Regions from separate parts of the Limimonas halophila genome, predicted to be linked through region 2. Evidence: predicted binding sites of a transcription regulator. Region 2 holds the regulator's gene; each other region holds the start of a gene.

The links. Region 2 encodes LexA, which represses DNA repair genes until DNA is damaged. Its sites were predicted from a motif close to ATGTTCTANTTTGGTTC; they were not measured.
Region 1: the regulator LexA is predicted to act here: its motif matches at 4,965-4,981, upstream of recA (recombinase RecA).
Region 3: the regulator LexA is predicted to act here: its motif matches at 7,734-7,750, upstream of BLQ43_RS07085 (ImuA family protein).

The regions. Positions count from the first base shown of each region.
Region 1 covers NZ_FNCE01000003.1:280,177-290,361, forward strand. The annotation lists gene fliE (flagellar hook-basal body complex protein FliE) at 1-256, shown strand, start outside; gene fliQ (flagellar biosynthesis protein FliQ) at 293-562, shown strand; gene fliR (flagellar biosynthetic protein FliR) at 591-1,352, shown strand; gene flhB (flagellar biosynthesis protein FlhB) at 1,368-2,459, shown strand; gene BLQ43_RS06840 (hybrid sensor histidine kinase/response regulator) at 2,459-4,900, shown strand; gene recA (recombinase RecA) at 5,050-6,138, shown strand; gene alaS (alanine--tRNA ligase) at 6,351-9,005, shown strand; gene BLQ43_RS06855 (hypothetical protein) at 9,267-9,464, shown strand; gene BLQ43_RS06860 (NADP-dependent isocitrate dehydrogenase) at 9,553-10,185, opposite strand, start outside.
Region 2 covers NZ_FNCE01000002.1:87,400-97,584, reverse strand. The annotation lists gene BLQ43_RS03450 (heavy metal translocating P-type ATPase) at 1-1,536, opposite strand, end outside; gene BLQ43_RS03445 (anthranilate synthase component II) at 1,670-2,269, shown strand; gene trpD (anthranilate phosphoribosyltransferase) at 2,266-3,294, shown strand; gene trpC (indole-3-glycerol phosphate synthase TrpC) at 3,296-4,117, shown strand; gene moaC (cyclic pyranopterin monophosphate synthase MoaC) at 4,114-4,593, shown strand; gene BLQ43_RS03425 (molybdopterin molybdotransferase MoeA) at 4,593-5,807, shown strand; gene lexA (transcriptional repressor LexA) at 5,939-6,643, shown strand; gene BLQ43_RS03415 (ComEC/Rec2 family competence protein) at 6,668-8,815, opposite strand; gene gltX (glutamate--tRNA ligase) at 8,973-10,185, shown strand, end outside.
Region 3 covers NZ_FNCE01000004.1:44,235-54,419, reverse strand. The annotation lists gene murA (UDP-N-acetylglucosamine 1-carboxyvinyltransferase) at 1-874, opposite strand, end outside; gene dcd (dCTP deaminase) at 892-1,443, opposite strand; gene BLQ43_RS14590 (hypothetical protein) at 1,487-1,654, opposite strand; tRNA gene BLQ43_RS07120 (tRNA-Thr) at 1,855-1,929, shown strand; gene BLQ43_RS07115 (response regulator) at 2,087-2,758, shown strand; gene BLQ43_RS07110 (sensor histidine kinase) at 2,755-4,128, shown strand; partial or broken gene BLQ43_RS14905 (hypothetical protein) at 4,226-4,351, shown strand; gene BLQ43_RS07105 (hypothetical protein) at 4,460-5,653, shown strand; gene BLQ43_RS07100 (PepSY domain-containing protein) at 5,718-6,068, shown strand; gene BLQ43_RS07095 (cytochrome b/b6 domain-containing protein) at 6,065-6,607, shown strand; gene BLQ43_RS07090 (polyphosphate kinase 2 family protein) at 6,757-7,578, opposite strand; gene BLQ43_RS07085 (ImuA family protein) at 7,795-8,499, shown strand; gene BLQ43_RS07080 (Y-family DNA polymerase) at 8,438-9,922, shown strand; gene BLQ43_RS07075 (antitoxin) at 9,993-10,185, shown strand, end outside.

The DNA of each region.
Region 1 (10,185 bases), on a different contig from region 2:
GAACCAGGCGCCCGGCCCGGCGCCGGTGAATGATGACGGCCAGTCCTTCGGCCAGGTGCTGGAGAGCGCGACCGACAACGCCATCCAGACGGTTCAGCGCAGCGAGACGCAGTCGCTCAAGGCCGCGGCCGGGACCGCCGACATGAACGACGTCGTGATGGCGATGTCGAAGGCAGAGATGACGCTGCAAAGCGTCACCACGGTGCGCGACCGCGCCATCCAGGCCTACCAGCAGATCCTGCAGATGCCGATCTGAGTATGGCGGAACCGCGGCCGGCCATCCAGCACCGCCATGAATGAAACCGAGATCATCGCCATCGGGCGCGACGCCGTTTACGTGATGCTGATGGTCGCCGGCCCGATCATGCTGATCGCCCTTTTCGTGGGGCTGGCGGTGGCGCTCATTCAGGCGCTGACTCAGATCCAGGAAATGACCCTGGCGTTCGTGCCCAAGATCATCGCCATCATGATCGCGATCATGGCGCTGGCGCCGTACATGGTGAACCAGCTGCAGTCCTTCGCGGACCAGGTCAACGAGCGCATCGTGACCATCGAATCCTGACGCCGCAGCCGGGCCGGGTGAGCGCCGCATGCTGGAATCCGTTCTGCCCGCGAAGCTGTTCGTTTTCCTGCTCATCCTCGTTCGCGTCGGCGCTGCCGCGATGGTGATGCCGGGCATCGGCGACAGCTACGTCACCCGCCGCGCACGTGTGATCTTCGCCTTCTTCATGGCACTCATCCTCGCCCCCTTGCTGGCCGACAAGCTGCCCGGCCGGCCCGGCGAGCCGATCGCGCTGGCGCTCGTGCTCATCGGCGAGGTGTTCATCGGCCTGCTGCTGGGCGGCGTGGCGCGCATGATCGTCGGTGCGCTGATGATCGCCGGCATGATCATGGCGTTCATGTCCACGCTGTCGAACGCGCTGGTCAACGACCCCACCGCCCAGCAGCAGGGCTCCATCGTCGGCGCGTTTCTCAGCACGATGGGCGTGCTGCTGATTTTCGCCACGGACACGCACCACATGATGCTGCGCGCCATGGTGGACAGCTATGCCGTCTTCCCGGCCGGGCGCGCGCCCCCCATGCAGGACATCGCGCAGTTCGTCGCGCGCACGGCGGCGGATGCCTTCAAACTCGGCTTTCAGCTCGCCATGCCCTTCCTCGTCGTGGGGACCATCTTCTACATTGGGGTCGGGCTGATTAACCGCCTGATGCCGCAGGTGCAGATCTTCTTCGTGGCGATCCCGCTGCAGGTGGGGAAGGGAATCGTGCTCTTGCTGGTCACGCTGCCGGCGATCATGCAGTGGTTTCTCCAGAGCTTCACGGAATCCTACCGTCCGCTGCTGAACTTGTGAGCCGGGGCTGGTGCGATGTCCCAGGAGCAGGACAACACCCAGAAGACCGAGGAACCGACGCAGCGCCGGCTGGACCAGGCGCGCGAAAAGGGCCAGGTCGCCAAGTCCCAGGAAGTCACGCACTGGTTCATGATCCTGGCCTTCGGGCTGATCCTGACGGTGTCGGCTCCTTACACCGTGCAGAGCCTCTACGAGGCGATGTACCCCTTCATCGGCAAGGTGACGCAGCTGCCCACGGGCCGCGCGGAGTTGGGCGCACTGCTGGAAAAGACGATCTGGGACGTCATCGGCGCGCTCTTCGTTCCCTTCCTGATCGCCATGGCGGCGGCGATCGTGTCCATCGTGCTGCAGATCGGCTTCCTGCTCAGCCCGGAGACGATCAAGCCCAAGCTGGAGAAGATCTCCCTCATCAAGGGCGCGGGCCGGCTGTTCTCCAAGCGCTCGCTGGTGGAGTTCGCCAAGGGCATCGGCAAGCTCTCGGTCGTGGCGCTCGTGGTCACGCTGATGCTCATTCCCGAGCACGACCGGGTGAACGAACTCCCGCTGATGCCGGTGAACACGGCGCTGCCGGTGCTGCGCGAACTCGTCCTCAAGATCGTGGGCGGCATCCTGGCGGTCATGACGGTCATCGCCGTGGCCGACTTCGCTTTCCAGAAGATGCAGCACCACGAGCAGATGATGATGACCAAGCAGGAGGTGAAGGACGAGCAGAAGCAGACGGAAGGTGACCCCGAGGTCAAAAAGAAGCTGGGCCAGCTGCGCAAGGAAAAGTCGCAAAAGCGCATGATGGCCGAGGTTCCAGACGCCGACGCCGTCGTCACGAACCCCACGCAGTACGCCGTCGCGCTCAAGTACGATCAGGTCAACATGGCCGCGCCGACGCTGGTGGCGAAGGGAACCGACCGCGTGGCCGAACGCATCCGCACCACGGCGCGCGAAAACGACGTTCCCATCGTTCCCAACCCGCCACTGGCGCGCGCGCTCTATTCCGGCGTGGAGATCGACCAGGAAATCCCACCCGAGCACTACAAGGCAGTGGCACAGGTCATCAGCTACGTCATGCGCCTGAAAGGTCGCATGCCCGGCGGGCGGAACGCGGGCCGGTGATGGTCGCGCGCGACCGCCATCCGCTCGCCGGTATCGGCGGCCTCGGCACCCTCGTCGCGCCCACGGCTGCGCTTGCGGCCCCTGTGGACAGCACAGCCGGCTGGCTGCCGTGGGCGCTCGCTGGGGTTTTCGCGGTGCTCGCAGCGCTCGCGGCGGTGGGCTGGTGGCGCCAGCGCGAGCGCCTGCGGCCCCTGCGGGACGTTTTCGAGACCCTGCCCAGCCCGGCCCAGGTGGTGCGCTCGGATGGTCGGCCGATCCGGACCAACGCCGCGGGGCGCGCGTGGCTGAACGACGCTGGGGCGAGCCTTCCCGACCTGTTGACGGCGCATGCGCAAGGCGAAGTCGCCGCTGACGCCCTGGCCAACCTCCACCGCGAGGCGGCGAGCGGCAGCGGCGGCCGGGCAGAAGTGGCCGTGCATTGGCCGAGGTGCCGTGCGTGCTGGTACGCGGTTCGGACCTATCCCGTGGCGCACCCGCCGGGCGCGGCGGTCTGGTTTGCGGAGGACGTCACCAGCCGCCGCGACATGCAGGAGCGCCTGCGCACGGAGCACGAGCGGCTGGCCGGGTTGCTCGATCAGGCGCCGGTGGGCTTTTACGTGGTCGACCGCGACGGCCGTTTCGTCTACGCCAATGCGACGCTCGCAGACTGGCTGGAGCGGACGCCGTCGGCGCTCGCGGACGGCGGCTGCCGGCTCCACCACCTCGTGGACGCGGAGGCGGGCGCGCCTGCCTACAGCGCTTTTCCCCTGGACCCGGATCGGGACGGTGCCACGGAAACCCGCAACGCCGTGTTCCACGCCGCCGACGGCAGCGCATTCACCGCGCATATCACGCAACAGGTCGTGCGCGAGGGTCGTGACGGGCATCCCACGGCGCGGGCGGTGGTGCGCAACCTGTCGCGCGAAAACGCCGCCGCCGCCGCGGTGGCGGAGTCGGAACAGCGCTTCCGCAGCTTTTTCGAGCAGGCGCCCCTGGGGATCGCGCTGCTGGACGCCGCTGGCCGCATCCAGGCCTGCAACGCCGCCTTCGCGGACCTTCTGGCCCAGCAGGGCGAGTCGCTCACCGGCGAGCGCTTGCCCGAGTTGGTCCATGCGTCGGATCGCAAGACGGTGGCGGACGCTCTGGCCGGGCCGGCCGGCGGGGAAACCGACCCGCCGGAAGTGCGCTCGCCCGACGGCGAGCGCGTCTTCGCCGTGTTCGCCAAGGCCTTCGAGGCCACCGACGTGGGCACGCAGCGGCTCGTCTACCTGATCGAGATGACGCGCCACAAACAACTGGAACAGCAGGTGGCGCAGTCGCAGAAGATGCAGGCCATCGGGCAGCTGGCGGGCGCGGTGGCGCACGATTTCAACAACCTGCTCACCGCGATGATCGGCTTCTGCGATCTGCTGTTGCTGCGCCACCGCGCGGGCGACCAGTCCTTCGCCGATCTCATGCAGATCAAGCAGAACGCCAACCGGGCGGCGAACCTCGTCCGGCAGCTGCTCGCCTTCTCGCGCCAGCAGACGCTGCGTCCGACCGTGCTCTCGGTGACGGACGTGCTGGTGGAGCTGAACCACCTGCTCCAGCGCCTCATCGGGGAGCGCATCACGCTGCGCATCGAGCACGGCAGCGGGCTGTATCCCGTGAAGGTCGATCAGGGTCAGCTCGAACAGGTCATCATCAACCTCGCCGTCAACGCGCGCGACGCCATGGCCGAAACCGGGGGGCGCCTGGACATCCGCACCAGCAACACCGAGCTGGCAGAAGACAAACCAGGCCATGGCGAAACCGTGCCGCCCGGACAGTACGTGCGCATCGACGTCCGCGATACAGGCTGCGGCATTCCCGCGGAAAGCCTGTCGCGTGTGTTCGAGCCCTTCTTCTCCACGAAGGAGGTGGGCGAGGGCACCGGGCTGGGCCTCGCCACGGTCTACGGCATCATCAAGCAGACCGGCGGCCACATTCAGGTCGACAGCACGGTGGGCGAGGGCACGGTCTTCTCCATCTACCTGCCGCGCCACCGCGACACGGCGGATCAGCCCGAGGCGCGAGAAGGTGAAGGTGAGGCCGCCTACGACCTCACCGGCATGGGCACGGTGCTGCTGGTTGAGGACGAGGATGCGGTGCGCTCCTTCTCCGCACGGGCGCTGCGCAAGAAGGGCTACACCGTGCTGGAAGCCCAATCGGGCGAGGCGGCGCTGACGACGATGCGGGAGCGCGGCGAGCCCGTGGACCTGCTGATCACCGACGTCGTGATGCCCGAGATGGAAGGGCCGGCGCTGGTGGCGCGACTCCGCGAGATGCAGCCCGACCTGCGCGTCATCTACATCTCCGGGTATGCGCAGGACAGCTTCCGCTCCAGCATCGACAGCACCGAGGGGGCACGTTTCCTGCCCAAGCCGTTCACGCTCAAGCAGCTCGCCGGCGCGGTGAAGGACGCCATGTACGACACCGCCTGATGCGTGTGTGGCCGCACCCGCCGTGCTGACGGCGGTTGTTGCCAGCCTCCACCTTGGCAGCAGAGAACAGAACAGGTACAAAAGTCGGGGTGGTGAGAGATCACGCGTTGCAGGTGGCGGCGCGGCTGTGGGATAAGGGGAGCCCCTCGATGGCACAGCAGAATGTTTTGAGCTTGGCGGACAAGAAGAGCACGGACAAACAGAAGGCGCTGGATTCGGCCCTCGGGCAGATCGAGCGTTCCTTCGGCAAGGGCTCGATCATGCGGCTGGGCGAGCGCCAGTCGGTGGTCGACGCCGAGGTCGTATCCACCGGTTCGCTGGGGCTCGACATCGCGCTCGGCATCGGCGGCCTGCCGCGTGGCCGCGTGGTCGAGATCTACGGCCCCGAATCCTCCGGCAAGACGACGCTGGCCCTCCACGTCGTCGCGGAATCGCAGAAGCAGGGCGGCACCTGCGCGTTCATCGATGCCGAGCACGCCCTCGACCCGACCTACGCGCGCAAGGTTGGCTGCGATGTCGAGAACCTGCTGATCTCGCAGCCGGATGCGGGCGAGCAGGCGCTTGAGATTGCCGACACCCTGGTGCGCTCGGGCGCGATCGACGTGCTCGTCGTGGACTCCGTCGCCGCGCTGGTGCCGCGCGCCGAGCTGGAAGGCGAGATGGGCGAGTCCCAGCCCGGCATGCAGGCGCGGCTGATGAGTCAGGCGCTGCGCAAGCTCGCCAGCTCGATCGCGCGCTCGAACTGCATGGTGATCTTCATCAACCAGATCCGGATGAAGATCGGCGTGATGTTCGGCAGCCCGGAAACCACGACCGGCGGCAACGCCCTCAAGTTCTACAGCTCGGTCCGCCTCGACATCCGCCGCATCGGCTCGATCAAGGACCGCGACACCGTCACCGGCAACCAGACCAAGGTGAAGGTGGTGAAGAACAAGATGGCCCCGCCGTTCCGGCAGGTCGAATTCGACGTCATGTACGGCGAGGGCATCTCCAAGACGGGCGAGGTGCTGGACCTGGGCGTGCAGGCCGGAATCGTGGAAAAGGCCGGCGCGTGGTTCTCCTACAACGGCAAGCGCATCGGCCAGGGGCGCGAGAACGCCAAGAAGTTCCTCAAAGAGAACCCCGAGATCGCCCAGGAGCTGGAAGGCAAGGTGCGCGAAAACGCCGGCCTCGTCGCCTCCACGATGCTGGAGGGCAGCGACAGCGCCGAAGGCGCCGAGTCCGGCGAGGACGGCTGAGCCGCCGGCATCTCCCGCGATTTCCCTGCGGCCGGTGCCAAGTGTTGCGCAGGGGTGTGTGCCATCGGCAGGGTGTGCGCGCCGGCCGGCGCGGTCACGGCATGCCGGTGCGCGCCCTCTGGGCAGTCGCTGATTGAGCGGTCCGCGCGTCGGCCTTACATACACGAACGGACACCAGCCAAGCTGCGCGCGCAGCCGCGTGGGGGAATGGGATGCTGACGACGAACGAGATCCGCAGGCAGTTTCTCGACTACTTCCACCGCCACGATCACGAGATCGTGTCGTCGTCGCCGCTGGTGCCGCGCAACGACCCCACGCTGCTGTTCACCAACGCGGGCATGGTGCAGTTCAAGAACGTGTTCACCGGCCACGAACACGTTCCCTACAACCGCGCGGTCACCTCGCAGAAGTGCGTGCGCGCGGGCGGCAAGCACAACGACCTGGAAAACGTCGGCTACACCGCCCGGCATCACACCTTCTTCGAGATGTTGGGCAACTTCTCCTTCGGCGACTACTTCAAGGAGCGCGCGATCGAGCTGGCCTGGAAGCTCGTGACCGAGGAGTTCGGCCTGCCGCGCGAGCGCCTGCTGGCGACCGTCTACGTCGACGACGACGACGCCTACAACCTCTGGCGCAAGGTCGCGGGGCTGCCGGAGGACCGCATCCTGCGCATCTCCGGCTCGGACAACTTCTGGGCCATGGGCGACACCGGGCCGTGCGGGCCGTGCTCCGAGATCTTCTACGACCACGGGCCCGAGGTGCCGGGTGGCCCGCCGGGCAGCGACGATGAAGGCGACCGCTTCATCGAGATCTGGAACCTCGTCTTCATGCAGTACGACCAGCCCGAGCCGGGGCAGAAGGTCGAACTGCCGCGCCCCTCGATCGACACCGGCATGGGCCTGGAGCGCATCGCCGCCGTCCTCCAGGGCAAGCACGACAACTACGACATCGACCTGCTGCGCGGGCTGATGGAAGCCTCCGCCGACCTCTCGGGCGTCAGTCCGGACGGCGAGTACCGCCCCTCGCACAAGGTCATCGCCGACCACCTGCGCGCCACCGCCTTCCTCATGGCCGACGGCGTCATGCCGTCGAACGAGGGCCGCGGCTACGTCCTGCGCCGCATCATGCGCCGCGCCATGCGCCACGTGCACAAGCTCGGCGTGCGCGAGCCCATGATGCACAAGCTCGTGCCGCAGCTCGTCAGCGCCATGGGCGATCACTTCACCGAGCTGCGCCGCGTGGAAGCGCTCGTCACGGAAACGCTCAAGATGGAGGAAGGCCGCTTCCAGGGCACGCTGGAGCGCGGCCTGAAGATGCTGAGCGACGAGACGGCCAAGCTGCCCGACGGCGGCACGCTGCCGGGCGAAGTGGCGTTCAAGCTCTACGACACCTACGGCTTCCCGGTGGACCTGACGCGGGACATCCTGCGCGGCGAGGGCATGGCGCTGGACGAGCAGGGCTTCCACGAGGCCATGGAGCGCCAGCGCGCGGCCGCCCGCAAGGCCTGGGCCGGCTCCGGCGAGGCCGCGTGGGATACCGTCTGGTTCGACGTGCGCGACGAGGCGGGCGCAACCGAGTTCCTGGGCTACGAGCACGACACCGCCTCCGCCCACATCGAGGCCATCGTCCGCAAGGGCGAGCGGGTCGGGAGTGCCACCGCCGGCGAGACGGTCGAACTGGTCACGAACCAAACGCCGTTCTACGGCGAGTCGGGCGGCCAGGTCGGCGACACCGGCACGATCGAGACGCCCACGGGGCGCGGGCGCGTCACCGACACCCAGAAGAAGGTGGGCGACCTGCACGTCCACACTGTGGTCGTGGAGCAAGGCACGCTCGCGCGCGGCGAGAGCGCGGAGCTGGCCATCGACGGCGAGCGGCGCTCGCGCATCCGCGCGCACCACTCGGCCACGCACCTGCTGCACGAGGCGCTGCGCCGGCAGCTCGGCGCGCACATCGCCCAGAAGGGGTCGCTCGTGGCGCCCGACCGGCTGCGCTTCGACATCAGCCAACCCACGCCCATCAGCCGTGACGACCTCATGGCCGTCGAGGGCGTGGTGAACGCGCGCATCCGCGCCAACACGGACGTCGCCGCCAAGGTCATGCCCAAGGACGACGCCATCGAAGCGGGCGCCGTCGCGCTGTTCGGCGAGAAGTACGGCGAGGAGGTCCGCGTCGTCTCCATGGGCGGGCAGGACCCCGGCGCCAACGCCCCGTGGTCGATGGAGCTGTGCGGCGGCACCCACGTTCAACGCACGGGCGACATCGGATTCTTCAAGATCACGCACGAAGAGGGGTTGGCCGCGGGGGTGCGCCGCATCGAGGCGGTGGCGCACCAGCCGGCCGAGCAGTACGTGCGCGAGCAGGAAAACACCGTGCGCGAGGCGGCGGCGGCGCTGCGCGCGACACCGGACGGCCTCGTGGAGCGGCTCAACCAGCTCCTGGACGAGCGCAAGCGCCTGGAGCGCGATCTGGCGGAAACGCGCAAGAAGCTGGCCACGGCCGGCAGCGGCGGCGGCGTCGAAACGCGCGACGTCGGCGGCGTTCCCTTCGCCAGCCGCGTGGTCGGCGAGGTGCCGCCCAAGGATCTGAAGCCCATGGCCGACGAGATGAAGAAGAAGCTCGGTACGGGTGTCGTCGCCATCGCCGGGTCCTGGGAGGGCAAGGCCTCCCTCGTCGTCGGGGTGACGAGCGACCTGACGAACACCGTGGATGCGGTGCAGCTGGTTCGCGTCGGCTCGCAGGCGCTGGGCGGCAAGGGCGGCGGCGGCCGTCCCGACATGGCCCAGGCCGGCGGCCCCAACCCGGATGCTGGAGAGGACGCGGTTTCCGCCATCGCCAGCGCCCTCTCGGAGGCGGTGGCGGCCTGAGCCGCAGCGCCGAACCTCGCCGCAAAGCCTCACCACAAAGACGGCCCGCGGCGTTACGGCGCCGCGGGCTTTTTCGCGTCCGCGCCGGCTTGGCGGCGATGCGCCCGGTGGACCGGCGTCTCGATCGTCAAGGCGGGAAATCGGACACGGCCGGGTTGTCACAACGTTCGGACAAAACCCTCACACGGCGTGGTGTTAAGCTTTCCGGGCGGCGTGTGCTACGTTTTGTCGCAGGCTATGCCGACTGTGGCCGGGGAGCCGATGGAACAAAGCCAGGGGTTGTTTCTGCAAACCCCCGAGCAACAGACATTCGCCGAGCACGTGGGCCGCTTGCGCGAATTGGCGGCTGAATTGAACGCCGTGGCCCCGCAGCAGGCCGAAGCGTGCCGGACGGCCGCGGATGTGCTGGAAAGTCTGTGCGAAGGGGTTGTGCCGGTTCCGCAGCAACACGACGCCTGACGGACCGGTCCGGCGGTTCGGCTGTGCCGGCGTGGCCCCGCGGCCGTGGCCCATCTGGCCCGCGACCGCGGGGCGCGATGGGACGGCCTCAGGAGCCACTCTCGGCGGGCGCGTTGAGTTCCTGCTGTAGGGTGCGCTCGACGGCGTCGAGGAACTCGCGCGTCGTCAGCCAAGCCTGGTTCTCACCGGCGAGCATGGCGAGATCCTTCGTCATCTCGCCGTTCTCGACGGTGCGGACACAGGCCCGCTCCAGCGCTTCGGCATAGCGGCCGACCTCGGGCGTGCCGTCCATCTCGCCGCGGAACTTCAGCCCGCGCGTCCAGGCGAAGATCGACGCGATCGGGTTCGTCGAGGTTTCCTTGCCTTGCTGGTGCTGGCGGTAGTGCCGCGTCACCGTGCCGTGCGCCGCCTCGGTTTCGACGATGTTGCCGCTGGCCGTCATGAGAACCGAGCTCATCAGCCCCAGCGAGCCGAAGCCCTGGGCCACGGCGTCCGACTGCACGTCGCCGTCGTAGTTCTTGCAGGCCCAGACGAATTCGCCGTGCCAGCGCATCGCGGCGGCGACCATGTCGTCGATCAGGCGGTGCTCGTAGAAGATGCCGGCCTTTTCGAAGCTCTTGCGGAACTCGTTCTCGTAGACCTCTTCGAAGATCTCCCGGAACCGGCCGTCGTAGGTCTGCAGAATGGTGTTCTTGGTGGAGAAGTACACCGGCCAGCCGCG
Region 2 (10,185 bases):
CACACCGTTCCGCGCGGCCACGCCCGTGCCGACCATCACCGCCGTCGGCGTCGCCAACCCGAGCGCGCAGGGGCACGCGATCACGAGCACCGCCACGGCGTTGAGCAACGCGACCTCGGCGCCGGCCCCGGCAATGGCCCAACCGGCTCCGGTCACGACGGCAACCGCGATGACGGCGGGGACGAAGACGCTCGCCACGCGGTCCACCAGCCGCTGCACCGGCGGCTTGGACGCTTGCGCGGCCCGGACCAGGTCGATGATGCGGTCCAGCGTGGTGCCCGCGCCCACGGCCGTGGCCTCGATGCGCAACAGGCCGTCGTTGTTGATGGAGCCGGCGACGACCGCATCGCCCGCCGCCTTTGCCACCGGCTTGCTCTCGCCCGTGACGAGGCTTTCGTCGGCGTGGCTCTCGCCGTCGCGCACGACACCGTCGACGGGCACGCGCTCGCCGGCGCGCACGAGGACGAGATCGCCGAGCGCCACATCGTCCACGCGGATGGTTTGGGTTTCGCCGTCGCGCACGACGCGCACGGTGTCCGGCCGCAGGGCCGCCAGCGCGGCGACGGCGGCACCGGCCCGCTGTGTGGCGCGGGTTTCCAGAATACGCCCCAGCAGGACGAGCGTGACCACGGCCGCGGCGGCCTCGTAGTACAGCCCGCCGCCGGCGCCCCAGGCGATCATGGCGTCGCCGAGCGTCACGGTGTGGAAGAGGCTCAAGCCGAAGGCGGCGGAGGTGCCGAGCGCCACCAGGGTGTCCATGTTCACCGAGCGGCGCTTCAGCTCCTTCCACGTCGTGCGGTAGAAGCGCCAGCCCGCGCCCACCTGCACCGGCAGCGCCAGCGCCAGCTGCAGCAGCGGCGGCAGGTGCCCCGGAATCCCGACGAGCGGGAACAGCATCTGTGCCATCAGCGGCAGCGTCAGCAGCGCCGCCCCCGCGAACAGCAGCCACTCCGTCCACGCGCCGCTGTCCTCGCGGGCGGCGGCCGACGCCGCGCTGCCGGTGCTCCCGGCGGGCTTGGCGTCGTAGCCGGCCTCGCGAACCGCGCTCGTCAGCTGCTCGGGCGTGACGGAGGGGGCGGCCTCGACCCGCGCCGACTTGCTCGCGAGGTTCACCGAAGCCCGCCGCACGCCCGGAACCTCGCTCAGCGCCGTCTCGATGCGGTTCACGCAGGAGGCGCACGACATGCCCTGGACCGTCAGCTCGTGCACGCCCTGGGCGACACGGGCCGCGTGCGCGCCGGATCGGGGCGCTTCTGCCGGCGCGTCGGCGGTCACCGCCGGGGCTTCCGCGCCCGCGTCGCCGACGCTATAGCCCGCCTCGCGCACGGCCGCCTCCAGGGCATCCCGCGCGGGACCGGCGCCGTCGGGCTCGATCCGCGCCACGCCCTCGGTGTGATCGACGCGCACCGAGGCGACGCCCGGCACCTCGGCGAGGTGGCGCTGGACGGTCTTGGCGCACCCGCCGCACGACATGCCCTGGACGGGCAGCGTCAGGGGCTGGCGCGGGGCGGGGGCTGCTTCGCTGGCTGCACTCATGGGCCACATCCTTCCATGCTGACCGGCAGGTGGGGATTCCAGCCACTGGAAGGTCAAGGCAGCGCGGTGTTTTTCGCCGCGTCCGGGAGTGCTATATCCCGAGCAGACACGCACGGCCCGGCGCGGTGATGGCATGTTCCTGCTGATCGACAACTACGACAGTTTCGTCTACAACCTTTATCACTACCTGGGTGATCTGGGTGCGGGCGTCGAGGTCCACCGCAACGACGCCATCACGGTGGACGGCATTCTCGCCAAGGCGCCCGAGGGCATCGTGCTCTCGCCCGGCCCGTGCGATCCCGACCGCGCCGGCATCTGCCTAGACCTCATCCGCGCTGCGGCGGGCCGTATTCCCATCCTGGGCGTGTGCCTGGGCCATCAGGCCATCGGGCAGGCCTTCGGCGGCCATGTTGGTCGCGCGGGCGTGCCCATGCACGGCAAGGTCAGCACCATCCGCCACACCGGCGAGGGCGTCTTCGCCGGCCTGCCCTCGCCGCTGGAGGCCACGCGCTATCACTCCCTGATCGTGGCGCGCGACGGCTTTCCGGACGAGACGCTGCAGATCACCGCGGAGACGGACGACGGCATCATCATGGGCCTGCAGCACCGCCGGCTGCCCATGCACGGCGTGCAATTCCACCCCGAGAGCATCGCCTCGCAGCACGGCCACGACATCCTGCGCAACTTCCTCACCATCGCGCGCGGAACCCCGGACACGGAGACGGCGGCGTGACCACCGACCCCGAAGCCCTGAAACCCATCCTCGCCCGTGTGGCCGAGGGCCACCCGCTCATCGAGGACGAGGCCGAGCAGGCCTTCACCACGATGATGACCGGCGCCGCCACGAACGCCCAGATGGGCGGTCTGCTCATGGGCATGCGCGTGCGCGGCGAGACGATCGCGGAGATCACGGGCGCGGCGCGGGCCATGCGCGCGCAGATGACCACGATCGACGCGCCCGAGGGCGCCATCGACACCTGCGGGACCGGCGGCGACGGCGCGGGCACCTACAACGTCTCCACGGCGGCGGCGGTCGTGGCCGCGGCGGCCGGCGTGCCGGTGGCCAAGCACGGCAACCGCGCGCAGTCGTCCTCGACCGGTGCAGCGGACGTGCTGGAGGCGCTGGGCGTCACGGTCGACGCCGGGCCGGCGCGCATGGAACAGGCCCTGCGCGAGATCGGGACCTGCTTCCTGCTGGCGCCCGCGCACCACGGCGCCATGCGCCACGTCGCGCCCGTGCGCAAGGAGCTGGGCACGCGCACCATCTTCAACCTGCTCGGGCCGCTGTCGAACCCCGCCAAGGTGCGGCGGCAGGTGCTCGGCGTGTTCTCGCGCGACTGGGTGGAGCCGCTGGCGCACGTGCTGCGCCGCCTGGGCCATCAGCGCGCCTGGGTGGTGCACGGCCTGGACGGCCTGGACGAGCTGTCGACCACCGGCCCGAGCCTCGTCGCCGAGCTCAAGGACGGCGAGGTCCACACCTTCGAGGTGACGCCGGAGGACGCGGGCCTGCGGCGCGAAAGCCTTGACCGGCTGCGCGGTGGCGACGCCGAAACGAATGCGCGCGCCATCCGCGCCATGCTCGCCGGCGAGGACGGCCCGTTGCGGGATATCGTGCTCATGGCCGCGGGCGCGGGGCTGGTGGTCGCCGACCGCGCGGCCGACCTGCGCGAGGGCGTCGCCATCGCGGCGGATGCCGTGGACAGCGGCCGCGCCGCCAAGCTGCTGGACGACTTCGCCGCCTTCACGGAACGGGGCTGAGATGTCCCACGTGCTGGAGCGCATCTGCGCCGACAAGCGCGAGACGGTCGCCGCCCGCAAGGCCGAGCGCCCGCTGGCGGCCGTCGAGGACGCGGCCCGGCAGGCGAGTGCGCCGCGCGGCTTCATGCGGGCCCTGGCCAACGCAGACACGGCGGGCGCATTCGCACTCATCTGCGAGATCAAGAAAGCCTCGCCGTCCAAGGGCCTGATCCGCGGGGATTTCGACCCGGCGACGCTGGCGCGCGCCTACGCCGAAGGCGGGGCGAGCTGCCTTTCGGTGCTGACGGACGCGCCCTACTTCCAGGGCGACGACGACCACCTGGTCGCCGCGCGCGCCGCCGTCGAGCTGCCGGTGCTGCGCAAGGACTTCATGCTCGATCCCTACCAGATCGCGGAGTCCCGCGCGCTCGGCGCCGACTGCGTGCTGCTCATCATGGCCGCGCTCAGCGACGCCCAGGCGCGCGAGCTGGCCCAGGCCGCGCGCGGCTGGGGCATGGACGTGCTTGCGGAGGTGCACGACGGCGAGGAGCTGGAGCGCGCGCTGGCACTGGACACCCAGCTCATCGGCATCAACAACCGCGATCTCAAGACCTTGCGGGTCGATACCGAGACGACGCGGGCGCTGGCCCCGCACGTGCCGGCGGACCGGCTGGTGGTGTGCGAGAGCGGCCTGCGCGCCCACACCGACCTTGTCGCCATGCGCGAGGAGGGGGCGCGCGCCTTCCTGATCGGCGAGCACCTGATGCAGCACGGCGACGTCGCGGCCGCGACCCGGACGATCATGGGCCGCGACCCCGCGGCCGAGCCCGGAGCGGCGGAATGAGCGGCGGCTTCAGCCACCTCGACGAGCAGGGCAGCGCCCGCATGGTGGACGTGGGCGCGAAGGCCACGACCCAGCGCACGGCCACCGCCAAGGGCCGCGTGCACATGGCCCGCGACACGGTGGAGGCGATCCGCGCAGGCGGCGTGGAAAAGGGCGACGTCATCTCGGTGGCACGCCTCGCCGGCATCATGGGCGCCAAGCGCACGGCCGAGCTGATCCCGCTGTGCCATCCCCTGCCCCTGTCCTCGGCGGACGTGGACCTGCACCTCGCCGAGGACGCGGACGCCGTGGAGATCACGGCCACCTGTCGCATCGCCGCCCAGACCGGTGTGGAGATGGAAGCGCTGACGGCCGTGTCCGTGGCCGCGCTGACCATCTACGACATGTGCAAGGCGGTGGATAAGGGCATGCGCATCGGCGACATCCGGCTGGTGCACAAAAGCGGCGGCAAATCGGGAACTTACGAGGCGGCGTGATGCTTTCGGTCGCGGACGCGCGGACGCGCATTCTGGCCGGGCTGCGCCCCTGCCCTTCGGAAACCGTGAGCGTGGCGGACGGGCTTGGCCGCGTGCTGGCCACCGACGTGCACGCGCGCGTTGACCAGCCGCCGCGCGCCGTCTCCGCGATGGACGGCTACGCCGTGCGCAGCGCCGACGTCGCCGAAACGCCGGCGGAGCTGCGCATCGTGGCGGAGGTGCCGGCGGGCTCGAACCGCGACACGCCGCTGGCCCCCGGCGAGGCGGTGCGCATCTTCACCGGCGCGCCGGTGCCGCCGGAAGCGGATGCCATCGTCATTCAGGAAAACGCCGCGCGCGAGGGCGATCGGGTCACGGTCCACACCGGCAGCCCCGCCGGGAAGTGGGTGCGCCCCGCCGGCCTCGACTTCGCCCGGGGCGAGCGCGGCCTTGCGGCGGGGCGGCGCCTGACAGCCCGCGACGTCAGCCTCGCGGCGGCGATGAACCATCCCTGGCTGTCGGTGCACCGCCGGCCGCGCGTGGCCATCCTGGCGACCGGCGACGAGGTGGTGCTGCCGGGCGAGCCGCTGGGCGCCAACCAGATCGTCAGCTCCAACAGCATGGGCCTCGCGGCCTTCGTGCGCGCCCGCGGCGGGGAGCCGGTGAACCTGGGCATCGCCCGCGACGACCCGGATGCGCTCGGCGCGCACCTGGACGCGGCGCAGGGCTGCGACCTGCTGGTGACGATCGGCGGCGCCTCCGTGGGCGAACACGACCACGTCCACAGCGTCCTCGCCGCCAAGGGCGCCGAGATGGCCTTCTGGAAGATCGCCATGCGCCCCGGCAAGCCGTTGATGTTCTCGTCCCTTGCGGGCCTGCCCGTCGTCGGCCTGCCCGGCAATCCCGTTTCCGTGCTGGTGTGCGCGCACATCTTCCTGCGGCCGGCCCTGGACGTGCTGGCCGGCCTGGGCGCGAGCGAGCCGCCGTCGGTGCAGGCCGCACTGGGCGCGCCGCTGGACGCGAACGGCGAGCGCACCGACCACCTGCGCGCTGAGCTTCACCGGGATGACACGGGCGCCCTCGTCGCCACGCCCTTCGCGAGACAGGACAGCTCGATGCTGTCGCGGCTGGCCGCGGCCGACGGCCTGATCGTCCGCGCGCCGCACGCGCCGGCCGCCGAGACCGGCGAGACGGTGACGGTCCTGCCCCTGGACGACGGCCCGGGCGCCGTATGAGCCACGCCCGCGTGCTTGACCCGGCGGGGGAACCAAACTAGAACAGTGCGCGTGGGTTTTTGATTTGTTCCAACCGCTGCTCGACCGGCACCGCGCCCGCGGGGATGGTCGCTTTACCTGGGTGGCCCGCCATGCTCACACGCAAGCAGCACGAACTGCTCGTCTTCATTCAGCGCCGCCTGAACGAGAACGGGGTGTCGCCCTCCTTCGATGAGATGAAGGAGGCGCTGGGGCTCAAGTCCAAGTCCGGCATCCACCGCCTGATCAGCGGGCTGGAGGAACGCGGCTTTATCCGCCGCCTGCCCCACCGCGCACGCGCACTGGAGATCCTACGCGGCCCCGACAGCGGCCCCACGGGCGCAACGACGGCCAATGCGTCCAACAGCAACGTCGTCGCGCCGGACTTCCGCCTCGCCCGCACGCGCGCCGCCGGCGGCGAGCAGCGCGGCAGCAACCTCGTCAACCTGCCGCTCTACGGCCGCATCGCCGCCGGAACGCCCATCGAAGCACTGCGCGACGAGTCGGCCTTCGTGGACGTGCCGCCCGCGCTGCTGTCGAAGGGCGAGCACTACTGCCTGGAGGTCGAGGGCGAGTCCATGGTGGACGCCGGCATCTTCGACGGCGACACCGTGGTGATCGAGCGCTGCGACGCCGCCGAGAACGGCAGCATCATCGTCGCCCTGGTGGACGGCGAGGAGGTCACGCTTAAGCGCCTGCGGCGCAAGGGCCACGCCATCGCGCTGGAGCCCGCCAACCCCGCCTTCGAAACCCGCATCTTCCCGCCCGACCGCGTGGCCATCCAGGGCCGGCTTGTGGCCCTGCTGCGCCAGTACTGACCCCCTTACCGTCGCAGACGGAGCTCATTCGCGGTTGGGCCAGCGCACCCAGGGCCGTCGCCCGCGCGCGCCGCGCACCGAGGTCACCTCGGCCGTGCCGTCGGTGAAGCGGACGACGTGCGCGCCCTCACGCCACAGGTCGAAGCGGTCGATCACGATGCGCGGGTGGCGGCACTGCTTGTCGGGAACCGGCTCGGTGCTGACCAGCACGGTGGCGCGCGCGCAATCCGTTCGCAGCGCGCGCTGATCGCGCACGAGGGCGACGACCGCGCCGCCCGGCCGGCGCTGGATGCAGCCGAGGGGATCGCAGCGCACGCGCGCCACCGGGTCCCGGTTCCCACCGCTCGGCAGCGCGCGGGCCTTGGTCAGCCCGGCGCTGTGTAGCCAGACCTCCGTGGTGTAGCTGTCCGCGTCGTGTTCGGACAGCCACAGACGGCCCGCGCTTCCCCGCACGGCCATCACGTACCCGTCCCGGCCGACCAACACGTCCGGCGGCGCGGTGTGCAGAAGGCTTGCCGCCCCCAGGACGATGGGCACCAGGCCCAGGCGGCGCCAGCGCGCCGTCCACAGGCAGAGCCACAGGCCGCCGGCGACGGTCAGCACGAAGCCCCACGTCGGCGGCGTCGGCAGGTGCACGACGGCGTGGGGCCAGCCCGCGATGCGCTCGGCCACCGCCAGAACGGCCTCGATGCCCCACGTCATGGGCGTCAGCGCCAGCCCCTCCGCCCCGAACGGCATCAGCGCGAACGCGCCGAGTGCCAGCGGCATGATCCAGAACGCCGCCAGCGGCACGGCCGCGAGGTTCGCCACCACGCCGTAGATCGCCAGGCGGTTGAAGTGGGCCACGGTGAAGGGCGCGGTCGCGAGGGTCGCGACGATCGTCGTGAGGACGACGCCGCCGAGGTAGGCGATCACCTTCGCCGGCACGGAGTCGCCGGCCATCCCTGCCGGCCGGCGGTCGCGCAGGGTTTCGTAGCAAGCGATCAGGGACACCGTGGCGGCGAAGGAAAGCTGAAAGCTCACGCCCACCAGACTCTCGGGATGAACGAGAAGCAGCCCGGACGCTGCCACGGCGGCCACACGCATGGTAATCGCGCGCCGGTTCAGGGCCACCGCGACCAGCACCAGCGCCGCCATGACGAAGGCGCGCACCGTCGGCACCGTGAAGCCGGTGAGCGCCAGATAGCCCGCCGCCGCGGTCGCGGCCGAGACGGCGGCGGTCGTCTTCAGCGGCACGCGCAGCGCGACCGGCGGAACAGCCGCGCCGGCGAGGCGGACCAGGAAGAACACAAGCCCTGCGACGAGGCCCACGTGCAGGCCCGATATCGCCAGCAGGTGCGCCAGGCCGGCATCGCGCAGGTCTTGGCGCACCGGCTCGGGGATGGCGCCGCGCTTGCCCGTCATCAGCGCCGCGGCGACGCCGCCGGCCGGTCCGGGGGCGGCTTCGCGCACGCGGCTGACGACGCGGTCGCGGAGGCGTTCGGCGGACGTGAGCCAGCCACCGCCCGCGCCCGGGTCCAGCACGTCGGGGCGGCCCAGCGCGTACCCCACGGCCCCGAGGCGGTCGAAATAGGCGCGCCGCGGGAAGTCGAACGCCGACGGCAGCGGCGGCGACGGCGGTGGATGCAGCACCGCCTTCATGCGCACGCGCTCGCCGGGGAGCACTGCATCGCCGCCGTGCCGCACGGTTACGCGCACGCGCGCCGGCGTCCTATCCGGCGCCAGCTCGTCGACCGCCGGGTTCGCGAGGGTCAGCCGAACGGCACTGTCGTGCGGTTCGCGCGCGATCACGCGGCCGGACACGGCCGTGGGGCCGGTTTCCTCGCTGAGAACCGGCGCGGCCACGGCGTGCGTGCGGAGTTGCGCCGCCGTGAACCCGCTCGCCGCCGCCACCATGAGCACGGCCGGCAGCACGGCGGTCGACGCGCTGCGCCCGGAAACCGCCACCCACGCGGCGAGCAGCAGGGCGCTGCCGCCGGCCCACCACGGCGGTTCCACCGGCAACGCGAAGTAGAGCGCCACGCCGGCCCCGAGCGCAACGGGGAGCCACAGCACCCAGCGCGGCCGGTCCGCCAGGACATCCGCGTGAGCGCGCGCAAGCAGCGCGCGCAGGCGGATCGCCGCCCGGCTGCGCAGCCGCACCCCGGTTTCCACGGCCGCGTCCTGCCACATGCATGGCGCGATGCCACGTCACGGCCTTCCCGTCTACGGCGTGACTGGGCTCGGCCGGCATTGCGACCGTGGCCGGGTTGGGTCGCATGTGCTAGACGGCCCACGCCATTGCCCCACACTCGATCCACACTACGCAGCGCAAAAGGCGGAGCCAGGCATGACGGTCGTGACGCGGTTCGCACCCTCCCCCACCGGGATGCTGCACATCGGCGGGGCCCGAACGGCTCTGTTCAACTGGCTGTTCGCGCGCCATCACGGCGGCAGCTTCCTGCTGCGCATCGAGGACACGGACCGGGAGCGCTCCACGCCCGAGGCCATCCAGGCGATTCTGGACGGCCTGCACTGGCTGGGGCTGACCTGGGACGAGCCGGAAATGTACCAGTCGGAGCGCGCCGAGCGGCACGCCCGGGTCGCCTATGAGCTGCTGGAAGCCGGCCACGCCTATCGCTGTTACGCCAGCAAGGCCGAACTGGAAGCGATGCGCGAAAAGGCGCGCGCCGAGGGTCGGCCCATCCGCTACGACGGCCGCTGGCGCGACCACGACCCCGCCGACGCCCCCGCCGACGTGACGCCGTGCATCCGCATCAAGATGCCGCAGGACGGGGAAACCGTCATCCACGACCGCGTGCAGGGCCGCGTCACCGTGCCCAACGCGCAGCTGGACGACATGGTCATCCTGCGCGCCGACGGCACGCCCACCTACAACCTCTCCGTGGTGGTGGACGATCACGACATGGGCGTCACCCACGTGGTGCGCGGCGACGACCACCTCACCAACGCCTTCCGCCAGACCCAGGTCTACCGCGCGCTGGGCTGGGCGGAGCCGGAGTTCGCCCACATCCCGCTGATCCACGGCCCGGACGGCGCCAAGATGTCCAAGCGTCACGGCGCGGTCAGCGTGTCCGCCTACCGCGAGCAAGGCTATCTGCCGGAGGCGCTGCGGAACTATCTGCTGCGCCTGGGCTGGGGCCACGGCGACCGCGAGATCGTGCCCACCGATGAAGCCATCCAGCTGTTCAGCCTGGAGGGTGTCGGCAAGTCCGCGGCGCGCTTCGACTTCGACAAGCTCAAGTCCTTCAACGCACACTACCTCCGCGAGGCCGACGACACCCGGCTGGCCCACCTCGTGGCACCGCACCTCGCCGAGCACATCGGCCGGGAGCTGACGCAGGTGGAGGTGGAAACGCTCCAGCGCGCCATGCCGGGCCTCAAGCAGCGCGCGAAGACGCTCCTTGACCTCGCCGAGAGCGCGGTATTCTACTTGAAGCGTCCGGAAAGTTTGACACAGAAGGCGGCCAAGCAGCTCGACGATGGAGCGCGCGACCGCCTGCACCGGCTCGCCGAGCGCATTCGGGACCTCACCGCCTGGG
Region 3 (10,185 bases), on a different contig from region 2:
GCGTGCCGCCCTGCCCGCGCGCCCGCAGCCCGTCGCCATTGGCCGTGACCTCGACGCCCACCTCGGCCAGCTTGTCCAGCACGCCGGGCAGGTCGGCGGCGCGCGCGCCGATCAGCTCCAGCTCGCCGCCCGTGATCCCGGCGGCCATGGCGTAGGTGCCGGCCTCGATGCGGTCGGGAATGACGGCGTGGCTGGCCCCCGACAGCTCGCGCGCGCCGTGGACCGTGAGCACGTCGGTGCCGATTCCCTCGATCTCCGCGCCCATGGCCATGAGGCAGTGCGCCAGATCGCACACCTCGGGCTCGCGCGCGGCGCCCACCAGCCGCGTCGTCCCGCGCGCCAGCGCCGCCGCCATGAGCACGTTCTCCGTCGCGCCCACGGAAACGTGCGGGAAGACCACCTCCCCGCCCGTCAACCCCCGGGGCGCGCGCGCCACGATGTAGCCCTCGCGCAGCTCGATCGTCGCGCCCAGCGCCTCCAGCCCGCGCAGGTGCAGGTCCACGGGACGCGTGCCGATGGCGCAGCCGCCGGGCATCGACACCTCGGCGTAGCCCTGGCGCGCCAGCAGCGGCCCCAGCACGAGCACGCTGGCGCGCATGCGGCGGACGAGGTCGTAATCCGCGCGCGCGTTCTCGATGCGGCCGGCCTGGAGCGTCATCGCGCCGGGGCCGGTGCGACGCGTGCGCACGCCGTGGTGCTCCAGCACCGTGGCGAGCGTGGTGATGTCGGCGAGGGTGTCGGGCAGGTTCGACAGATGCAGCGGGTCGTCCGTCAGCAGCGAGGCCGCCATGAGCGGCAGCGCCGCGTTCTTGGCACCGCTGATGGGGATGCGCCCCGCCAGCGCCCGGCCGCCCTGGATGCAAATCCGCTCCATCGCGCGCCGTCCGGCCGTTACAGGCGCGGCAGGGTCACGCCCTGCTGGCCCATGTACTTGCCGCTGCGGTCGGCGTAGGAGGTCTCCGGCTGGTCCGCGCCCTGCAGGAAGAGGAACTGGCACACGCCCTCGTTGGCGTAGACCTTCGCCGGCAGCGGCGTGGTGTTGGAGAACTCCAGCGTGACGTGGCCCTCCCACTCGGGCTCCAGCGGGGTGACGTTCACGATGATGCCGCAGCGCGCGTAGGTCGACTTGCCCAGGCACACCACCATCGTGTCCCGCGGGATGCGGAAATACTCCACCGTGCTCGCCAGCATGAAGGAGTTGGGCGGAATGATGCAGTGATCGCCCTCGCGCACCACGAAGGAACTCTGGGAGAATTCCTTGGGGTCGACGATGGCGTTGTCGACGTTCGTGAAGACGTGGAAGCGCGAGCCCACGCGCCCGTCGTAGCCGTAGGACGACAGCCCGTAGGAGATGACGCCGCCGCTTGTGTGCTCGGCGAAGGGCTCGATCATGCCGTCGCGCTGCGCGCGCTCGCGAATCCAGGTGTCGGGCATGACGGACATGGCCGCGGACCTCGTGCATGCGGAGTGGGCCCGGCGGGCGGGCTCACGCGTCGGATTGGGTGGTACGCCGGGCGCGCTGCTGGGCTTTGCGCTTCTTGAGGTTGTCGCGCAAACGGCGCGCAAGCCGCGCTTCGCGGTCCGATTCGGCGGACCGCGATCCCCCGTCGGGCTGATGGCCGGTGCGCTTGCGCGGATGGTCGGTTTCGCTCATGGTGCAAGCGTGATCGCGCCGTGTGGCCGGGTCAAGGCAGGCGCGCGACCACCGTGTGACGACATCAAGGGTCCGACGGCACCATGATCGGGCCGTCGCGCAGCGCTGGCGCGCAGCCATCACACCGCAACGCGATGCCGGGCGGTCGCACCCTTGCATCGCCGGCGCCGGCCTGTCAGGTTCCGCACACTTTCGCGGTCGCCGCGGTAGCTCAGTGGTAGAGCACACCCTTGGTAAGGGTGGGGTCGGGAGTTCAAATCTCCCCCGCGGCACCACCTTGTTCGTTTTCCATCCCACGATGTTCCGCAAAATCATGTCGCGCCGCGGGCCGGCGTGCCGGCCGTGGTGAGCGCCGGCCCAAATCGCTTGTGACGTCGCCGCACGCATCACACAGTCGTGGCACCCGCTGTCCCCAATGAGAGCGCACGCCGCATGCGCATCCTGGTGGTCGAGGACGATCCGGGGGTCGCCGACCTCGTGACCGATGGCCTGCGCCACGACGGCTACGCCGTGGACACGGCGGCCGGTGTGGGCGAAGCGCGGGATCTGCTGGACGTCGCGGCCTACGATCTGCTCGTCCTCGATCTGACGCTTGCCGACCGCGACGGCCTGGAGCTGCTGCGCGCCCTGCGCCACCGCCAAGACACCACGCCCGTGCTGGTGCTCACGGCGCGCGGCCAGCTGTCCGATCGCGTCGCCGGGCTGGATGCGGGCGCCGACGACTACCTCGTGAAACCGTTCGCCCTGGACGAATTGAAGGCCCGGTGCCGCGCGCTGCTCCGCCGGCCGAGCGCCGCCCTGGGCACGGTGATGACCCTCGGCCCGATCCAGTTCGACACGGCCGCGCGCGAAGCCTACCTCGACGGCGCGCATCTGGACCTGGGCCGCCGCGAGAGCGCGCTCTTGGAAGTGCTGATGCGCAACCACGGCCAGGTGGTTACGCGGGAAACGCTGCAGGATACCCTCTACAGCTTCGACGAAGCGGTGACGCCGAACGCGCTGGAAGCGGCCGTGTCGCGGCTGCGCCGCCAGCTCCGCCCGGCGGGCGAGCGCGTGAGCCTCGCCACGGTCCGCGGCGTCGGCTACATCCTGCGGGTGCCATGAGCCGTCCGCACCCCACCCTGCAGCGCATCGTGGTGACACGCCTCGTTGCGGTCGGCGTGATCGCCGTCCTGCTGCAGATCCCGTTGCTGCTGGGCTTCTACCTCACCGACCACGAGGGGCTGCGGCGCGTCGGCGCCGAAGACCTGGCCGACCGCGTGGTCGAGCGCGCCCGCGCGAACGGCCCCGGGGACGGGTTTCCCGGCGGCGCGGTCCCCGCCCACGCCGCCGCGGTGCTGCACTGGTCGGATGCACCGTCCGGGCGGGGCGACGACGACCTGCTCGCCGGCGTGCGCCGGTTCGCCGCGCGATCGCCCGGGATGCCGGAGGGGCTCATCCATCTGGATCTCGGCGACGACCCCGCGTGGCTCGCGGTGCGCCGGACATCGACGCCGCACGGGCCGCTGGTCGCCTATGTCGGCGTGGAAGCGAACGAGGCCGAACTGCAATTCGACGCGCTGACGCAACGCGCGCTGATCGACGAGGCCATCGAGCACGTCGTGCTGTCCATTCTGCCGGTAGCGCTGGTGCTCATCGTGGTCGCCAGCCTGGCGATGCGGCGCGCGCTGCGCCCGCTGGTGCGCGTGGCGCGCGCGGCCGAGGAGCTGGGCGAGAGCGGGCTGGACAGCCGCCTGCCCGCCGACGGCCTGCCGCGCGAAGTCGCCAGCTTGGTCAATGCGGTGAACACCGGCCTGGCACGCCTGGAGCGGGCCACGGCGCGTCAGCGCGACTTCGCCGCCATGGCGGCACACGAGCTGCGCACGCCGTTGACCCGCCTGAAGCTGGAGGTGGATCACCTGACCGACCCGCGCGCCCGGCGCCTGCGCGAACAAATCGACTCGCTGACGCGCACGGCCAACCAGCTGCTTGCCCTGGCGCGCGCGGAAGCCCTGGAAGCCCCCGTGCACGAACGCGTGGACCTCAGCGCGGTGGCGCGCCGACTGGTGGCGGAAATGGCACCAATCGCCCTCGACCAGGGCCAGGAACTCGGGCTGGACGCACCCGACACGCCCGTGACTGTGAACGGGGACGGGGACGCCATCGACATGGCCCTGCGCAACCTGATCGAGAACGCGCTCGCCCACGTCCCCGAGGGTGGCACGGTGGACGTGCGCGTGGGCCCTGGCGCCCGCGTGACCGTGGCCGATGCGGGACCCGGCGTCCCCGATGCCGCGAAACCCGAAATCTTCGACCGCTACCGGCACCGTCCCGGCGGGGGCCGGCGCCGCGGCGGCGTGGGCCTGGGTCTGGCGATCGTGGCCGAGGTCATGGCGGCTCACGGCGGCCGCGCCGAGGTCCACGACAGCGATCTGGGCGGGGCCGCCTTCGTGCTGGATTTCACCGCCCCGGCGCACGCCGCCGAAAAAACCTGACAGCTCGTCAGGTGCTCGTCAGCCGACCCCAGTAGGCTTCTCCCCAGTCAACGCGGCGCGCCCAGCGCGCCAGGGGAGAGCCAGACCGGAGGTCACGATGGACGAGGATCGCGACGATCGCTTCGACGACGACCGGGACGATGCGGGCTTCGACGGCCGCGAGATCGAAGGCACCCGACGTGCCGACACGCTGACCGGGACGCCCGCCGCCGATGTCATCGAGGGCGAGGGCGGTGCCGACACGCTCACGGGCAACGGCGGTGCCGATCGCTTCGAATTCGAGCGCGGCGACGGCAACGACGTCATCACCGACTTCGAGCCCGGCACAGACGTGCTCATCTTCGACGATCAACCCGCGTCGGCCGTCACGCTTGCCGACGGTGACACGGGCGCAGCGGTCACCCACGCCGGCGGCAGCGTCGTGCTCGACGGCGTCAGTGCCTCGGCCGTGCCGGCCAGCGCCATTCGAACCGAAGACGGCGTGCGCGACGAGCGTGACGACGACGACCGTTTCGACGATGACAGCGGCGCGGACGATCGGGATTCCGACGACGACGACCGCGACGATCGCTTTGACGATGACGACGGCCAGGATCGCGAGACGGACAGGGATCGCGACGACGCTCGCGACCGGGACGATGCCGGCAGCGGTGACCCCGACGACGCAAACAGCAACCCCGGTACGCCGGACGGTCCCCCCGCCCCGGATGTCGGCGAGTTGAACGTTCTCACGCTCACCGGGCAGCCGCAGACCCTTTCGCTCGGATTCGATGCCGACGTGCGCGGAACCTCGGCTGCCGAGACGGTTCAGGTTCAACCCGGCGCCACGGTAACCTTCGGCGGCGGTGCGGGCGATGCCGTGGAACTCGGCGGCAGCCTGGCCGATTTCAACGTCGCCGCCAGCGGCAACACCCTGACGCTGTCGAACGGCGGAACGCAGGCGCAAATCGCCCTGAACGGCGAAGTTACCGTCGCCTTCGCGGACGGCGGCGCGACGGCGAGCGTGGTGCCCGGCAAGGCGGGCTTCGCCGTGGCCCTGGGCGGCGAGACCGTGGACGGTTCCTTCGATCCCGGTGGCGTCCAACTCGATCCCGCGTTGGCTTCCGACGTGGCCGCCCCGGATCCGGGCACACCGAGCGGCCAGGGCGTGCCGGCCCTTCCTTCGGAAGGTGGCCCCGCCCCCGTCGCCGTCGGCACCGCGGCCAGCGAGAACATCGACGGCAATCAGGCGGTCGACACGCTGTCCGGTGCCGGCGGCGCGGATCGCTTCATCTTCGATACCGGGAGCAGCTCGACCGTCACGATCGACGACTTCGCCGAGGACGATCAGCTGTTTTTCCAGGGCATCGACCAGCTGGGGGATATCGGCGTCAGGAACGACGATCTCACGGACGGGTCGGTCACGCTGACGGCCGGTGAGGTCACCGTGACCGCGACCAATCTCGGTGCCGACGCGGACAGCCAGATTTTCAACGCCAGCGCCTTCGAGAGTGCGTTCGGCGCCGACGCCCTGGGGTTCGCCTGAACCATCCGGATCGACCCGCGGGCGGGGTCATTCCCCGCCCGGCCCAGGCCGATGGGAGATTGCCATGAAACTGGGAAGCTATGTCGCCCTGACCTTGCTGGCCGGCGCCGTCGCGGTCGGCGGCACGGCCGTGTCGGCGGAGATCGCCGGTACGCCCCTCACGATCGCGTCGGCTGACGGGATGACCGAGACGGACCACGACCGCGACGACCATGAAAGCTCGGAAGGGGACGCCGGCGTGTCCGCGGCCGCGGTTCGCGACACGCTCAAGGCGCATGGCTACACCGATGTCCGCGACATCGACCGCGACGACGGCCGCTACGAGGCGGACGCGCGCACCGCGGACGGCAACCGCGTCGAGGTCGACGTGGACGCCGGAACCGGGCGGATCATCCGCGAGGAGCGCGAGGAATGACCGTTCACGCCACGGGCGGGCACGCGGCGGACACACCGCGCGTGTCCGTCTGGGATCCGTTGCTCCGGGCGCTGCACTGGTCGCTGGCGACGAGCTTCGCCGTGGCCTACCTGACCGGCGAGACGTGGATGAGCGTGCACGAACTGGCCGGCTACGCGATCGTCGCCATCGTCGGCGTGCGCGCCCTGTGGGGCTTGGTCGGTCCACGGCATGCGCGTTTCGACGACTTCGTGCCGGGGCCACGCGCCCTGCTGGCGTATCTTCGGGCCCTCGCAGCCGGGCGCGCACCGCGGCATCTGGGCCACAACCCGGCCGGCGGCGCCATGATCGTGGCGCTGCTGGCAAGCCTGCTTGCCGCGAGCGCGACCGGCATCCTGACCGACAGCCTGGGCAAAGCCGCCGAGGAGCTGCACGAACTGGCGGCGAACGCCTGCCTTATCCTGGTGCTGATCCACATCGCCGGCGTCGTCGCCACCAGCCTGCTGCACCACGAGAACCTGGTCGCGGCCATGATCACGGGACGCAAGCGGTCGCACTAGCTTGGTCCGGCGATTGCGGCACCGGGTCGCCACGCTCCCCCAACCCCCAGAGCCCGTACCCCCGGCTCGCGGCGCCCGGTGCCACCCGGCCCGCGCGGCATCGCCGCGCGGGCCATTCCGGTTGCGGTGCTGCCGCACAGACGGCGCGGCTATTGAAGATCCCCGGGCAGATCGAGGCCCAGGCGCGTGCGGGCGGCGGTCGCCGTTTCGGCGTCGATCGTGGGCGGGCGCAGGTCGACCCCCTCGGCGAGGGTGTCGTGGATGACGCGCAGGGCCTCGACGCGCGCGGCCTTCTTGTTGTCCGCCGGGATCACGTGCCAGGGCGCGCGCTCGGTCGAGGTCAGGCGGATCATGTCCTCGATCGCCCGCGCATAGGCGTCGCGCTGTTCCCAGTTGCGGATGTCGGCCACGGACAGCTTCCAGCGCTTTTCCGGGTCGGCGAGGCGCTTCTTGAAGCGGCGGCGCTGTTCCTCGGCGCTGATGTGCATGAACAGCTTGACGATGTGCACGCCGTCGTCGAGCAGCATGCGCTCGAAGTCGGTGATCTCGCGGTAGGCGCGCTGCCAGGCCGCGCGCTCGGTCAAGGCGTCCACGCGCTCGACGAGCACGCGCCCGTACCAGGAGCGGTCGAAGACGGCCAGGCGGCCCGCTTCGGGCAGGAGTTGCCAGAACCGCTCCAGGTGGTGCCGCCCCTGCCAGCGGGCTGGCGGCGGCCCGATCGACCAGTAGTTGAGGGCGCGCGGCTCCAGCACGGACGCCATGCGGCGGATGACGCCGCCCTTGCCGCTGGCGTCCCAGCCCTCGAAAACGACGATGCCGCGCAGGCCCTGACGCATGTAGGCGAGCTGAAGGGTGCGCAGCGCCGCCTGCAGTGCGACCAGACCATCGCGGTAGCGGCCGGCGAGCTTGGCGCGGGTGGGCACGTCCGCGAGGGTGAACGCGGCGTCCGGCATGGCATCCGGCTGGTCCACGGCACGCCCTCCACCGGCAAACAAACAGCTATGGGGCAGTTCCCCACACCCGGCCCGCCATCGCAAGGCGAAAACGCGGCCGGTGGCGATCGCACGCGCGCCCGCCGGATGACCTCCCCCGAACGGTGCTTTGACGATCGGGGCTGCACAGGTTAGAACAAAACATGAACTTTGAGCGTGAATCATCGGGGCCGGCCGCGGGCCGGGGACTGCTTCATGGCCGACCTGGACCACCTGCGCGCCCGCATCCGCGCGCTGGAACGCGGCAACGCCCCCGATGCGGGCGTGCTGCCGCTGGGCGCCGAAGCGCTCGACACCGCTCTGCCCGGCGGCGGCCTGGCGCGCGCGGCGGTGCACGAGGTGGTGCCCGCGCGCACGGGCTGGGACGACGGCCCGGCCGCCGGGTTCGCACTGGCGCTGGCCGGGCGCGCGCTGGCGCGGGCCGACGGCCCCGTGCTCTGGGTGGCGCGCACCCTCGACCTCTACCCGCCCGGCATCGCCGGCTACGGCGTGCCGCCCGCGCGCCTGCTGTGCGCCCGCGCCCCGGACGACGCCGGGGTGCTGTGGACGCTCGAAGAGGCGCTGCGCTGTCCCGCGCTGGCGGCGGCCGTGGGCGAGGTCGGGCACCTGGGCCGCACGTCGGTGCGCCGCCTGCAGCTCGCCGCCGAGGCGGGCGGCGTGACGGGGCTGCTGCTCCAGCGCCGGCGCATCCCGCCCACGCGCGCCGAGCCCAGCGCCGCCGTCACGCGCTGGCGGGTGGGCGCGCTGCCGCGGATCTCGCTGACGAGCGGGCCGCGCTGGCGGGTGGAGCTGGCGCGCGTGCGCGGCGGGCTGCCGACCGAGTTCGAGGTGATCTGGGATGACGCGACGGGTCGTTTCGCTCTGGCTGCCCCGCTTCGCGACCGAGCGGCGGCGGGCTGATCCTGGCTGTCCCTGGGTGCTGGCGCGCGGCGACGGCGACCGCCTCACCGTGGCGGCCGTGGACGCGCGCGCGGCGGCGGCGGGCCTCACCCCCGGCCTGCCGCTGGCGGAGGCGCGCGCCCAGGTGCCGGACCTGCTCAGCGAGCCCCACGACCCGGCGGCGGACGCGCGGGCTTTGCACCGCCTGGCGGCGTGGTGCGGGCGCTACACGCCGTGGACGGCGCCCGACGGCGGCCACGACAGTGCCGGCGCGGCGGGCGTGCTGCTGGACGTCACGGGCTGCGCCCACCTGTTCGGCGGCGAGGCGGCGTTGCTGGCCGACCTCCTGGCGCGCCTGCATGACCTGGGCCTGAGCGCCCGCGCGGGCCTGGCGGGCACCGTGGGCGCGGCCTGGGCGCTGGCGCGGTTTGCTGGCGAGACGGCCGCGATCTGCCCCGAGGGCGGCGAGCACGACGCCCTGGCGCCGCTGCCGCCGGAAGCGCTGCGCATCGCCCCGGCGCAGGCGGGGATGCTGCACCGCCTGGGGCTGACGCGCCTGGAGGCGCTGTGCGCCATCCCGCCCGAAACCCTGGCGCCGCGCGTGGGCCGAACCGTGGCGCAGCGGCTGGATCAGGCCCTGGGGCGCGCGGGCGAGCCGGTGACCCCCATCGCCCCCGCGCCGCCGCTGCGCGTGCGCCGCGCCTTCGCCGAGCCCATCGGGCGGCGCGAGGACATCCGGGCGGCGATGGAAGAGCTGGCGGCCGCCCTCGCCCGCCGGCTGGAGACGGACCAACAGGGCGCGCGCCGGCTGGCGCTGACGCTCTACCGCGTGGACGGCTCGCTGCAGACCGTGGCCGTGGGCACCAGCCGTGCCAGCCGCGAGCCCGCCCATCTGACGCGCCTGCTGCACGAGCGTCTGGACGAACTGGACGCCGGCTTCGGCGTGGAGGTCGCGACCCTGGCGGCGACGGCGGTGGAGCGCTTCACCGCCGCGCAGGCCGGGCTGGGCACCGGGCGCGAGCGCGACGACCTCGCCGCGCTGATCGACCGCCTGACCGCCCGCCTGGGCGAGGGCGCGGTGGCGCGCCCGCACCCGCGCGACACCCACACGCCCGAGCGCGCCGTGACCTGGATGCCGCCGCTCTCGCGGCCCGGTGCGGATGCCTGGCCGGCCGTGCCGCCGCGCCCCGTGCGGCTCTTCTACCCCGCCCCGCGCCTGGACGTGAGGGGGTACACGTCCGACGGCCGGCCGCGCGCGCTGCACTGGGGCGGGCTGGACCACCGCGTCGCCGCCGCCGAGGGCCTGGAGCGCCTGAGCCCGGCGTGGTGGCGCGCCCCCGAGGCCGCCCCGCGCGATCACCTGCGCCTGGAAACCGACGCCGGCCGCCGCCTCTGGGCCGCCCGCCACGGCGAGCGGTGGAGCGTGCAGGGGGTGTTCGGGTGACACCCGCGCAGCATTGCAGGTCATGACCCGCGAGCTATGTCATTAATCTAGACTTGGATGGAGGTGGGACATGGGTGAGTCCGCGATCGCCAGGCTGTTCCGCAACGGCCGCAGCCAGGCCGTCCGGCTGCCCAGCGCCTTCCGCTTCGAGGGCGACCGGGTGCGCGTTCGCCGCGTCGGGCGCGGGGTGCTGCTGGAGCCCATGTTCACCGACGCGGGTGCGTGGTTCGCCGCGCTGGACGAGGCCGGTGGCGACGCCCCCT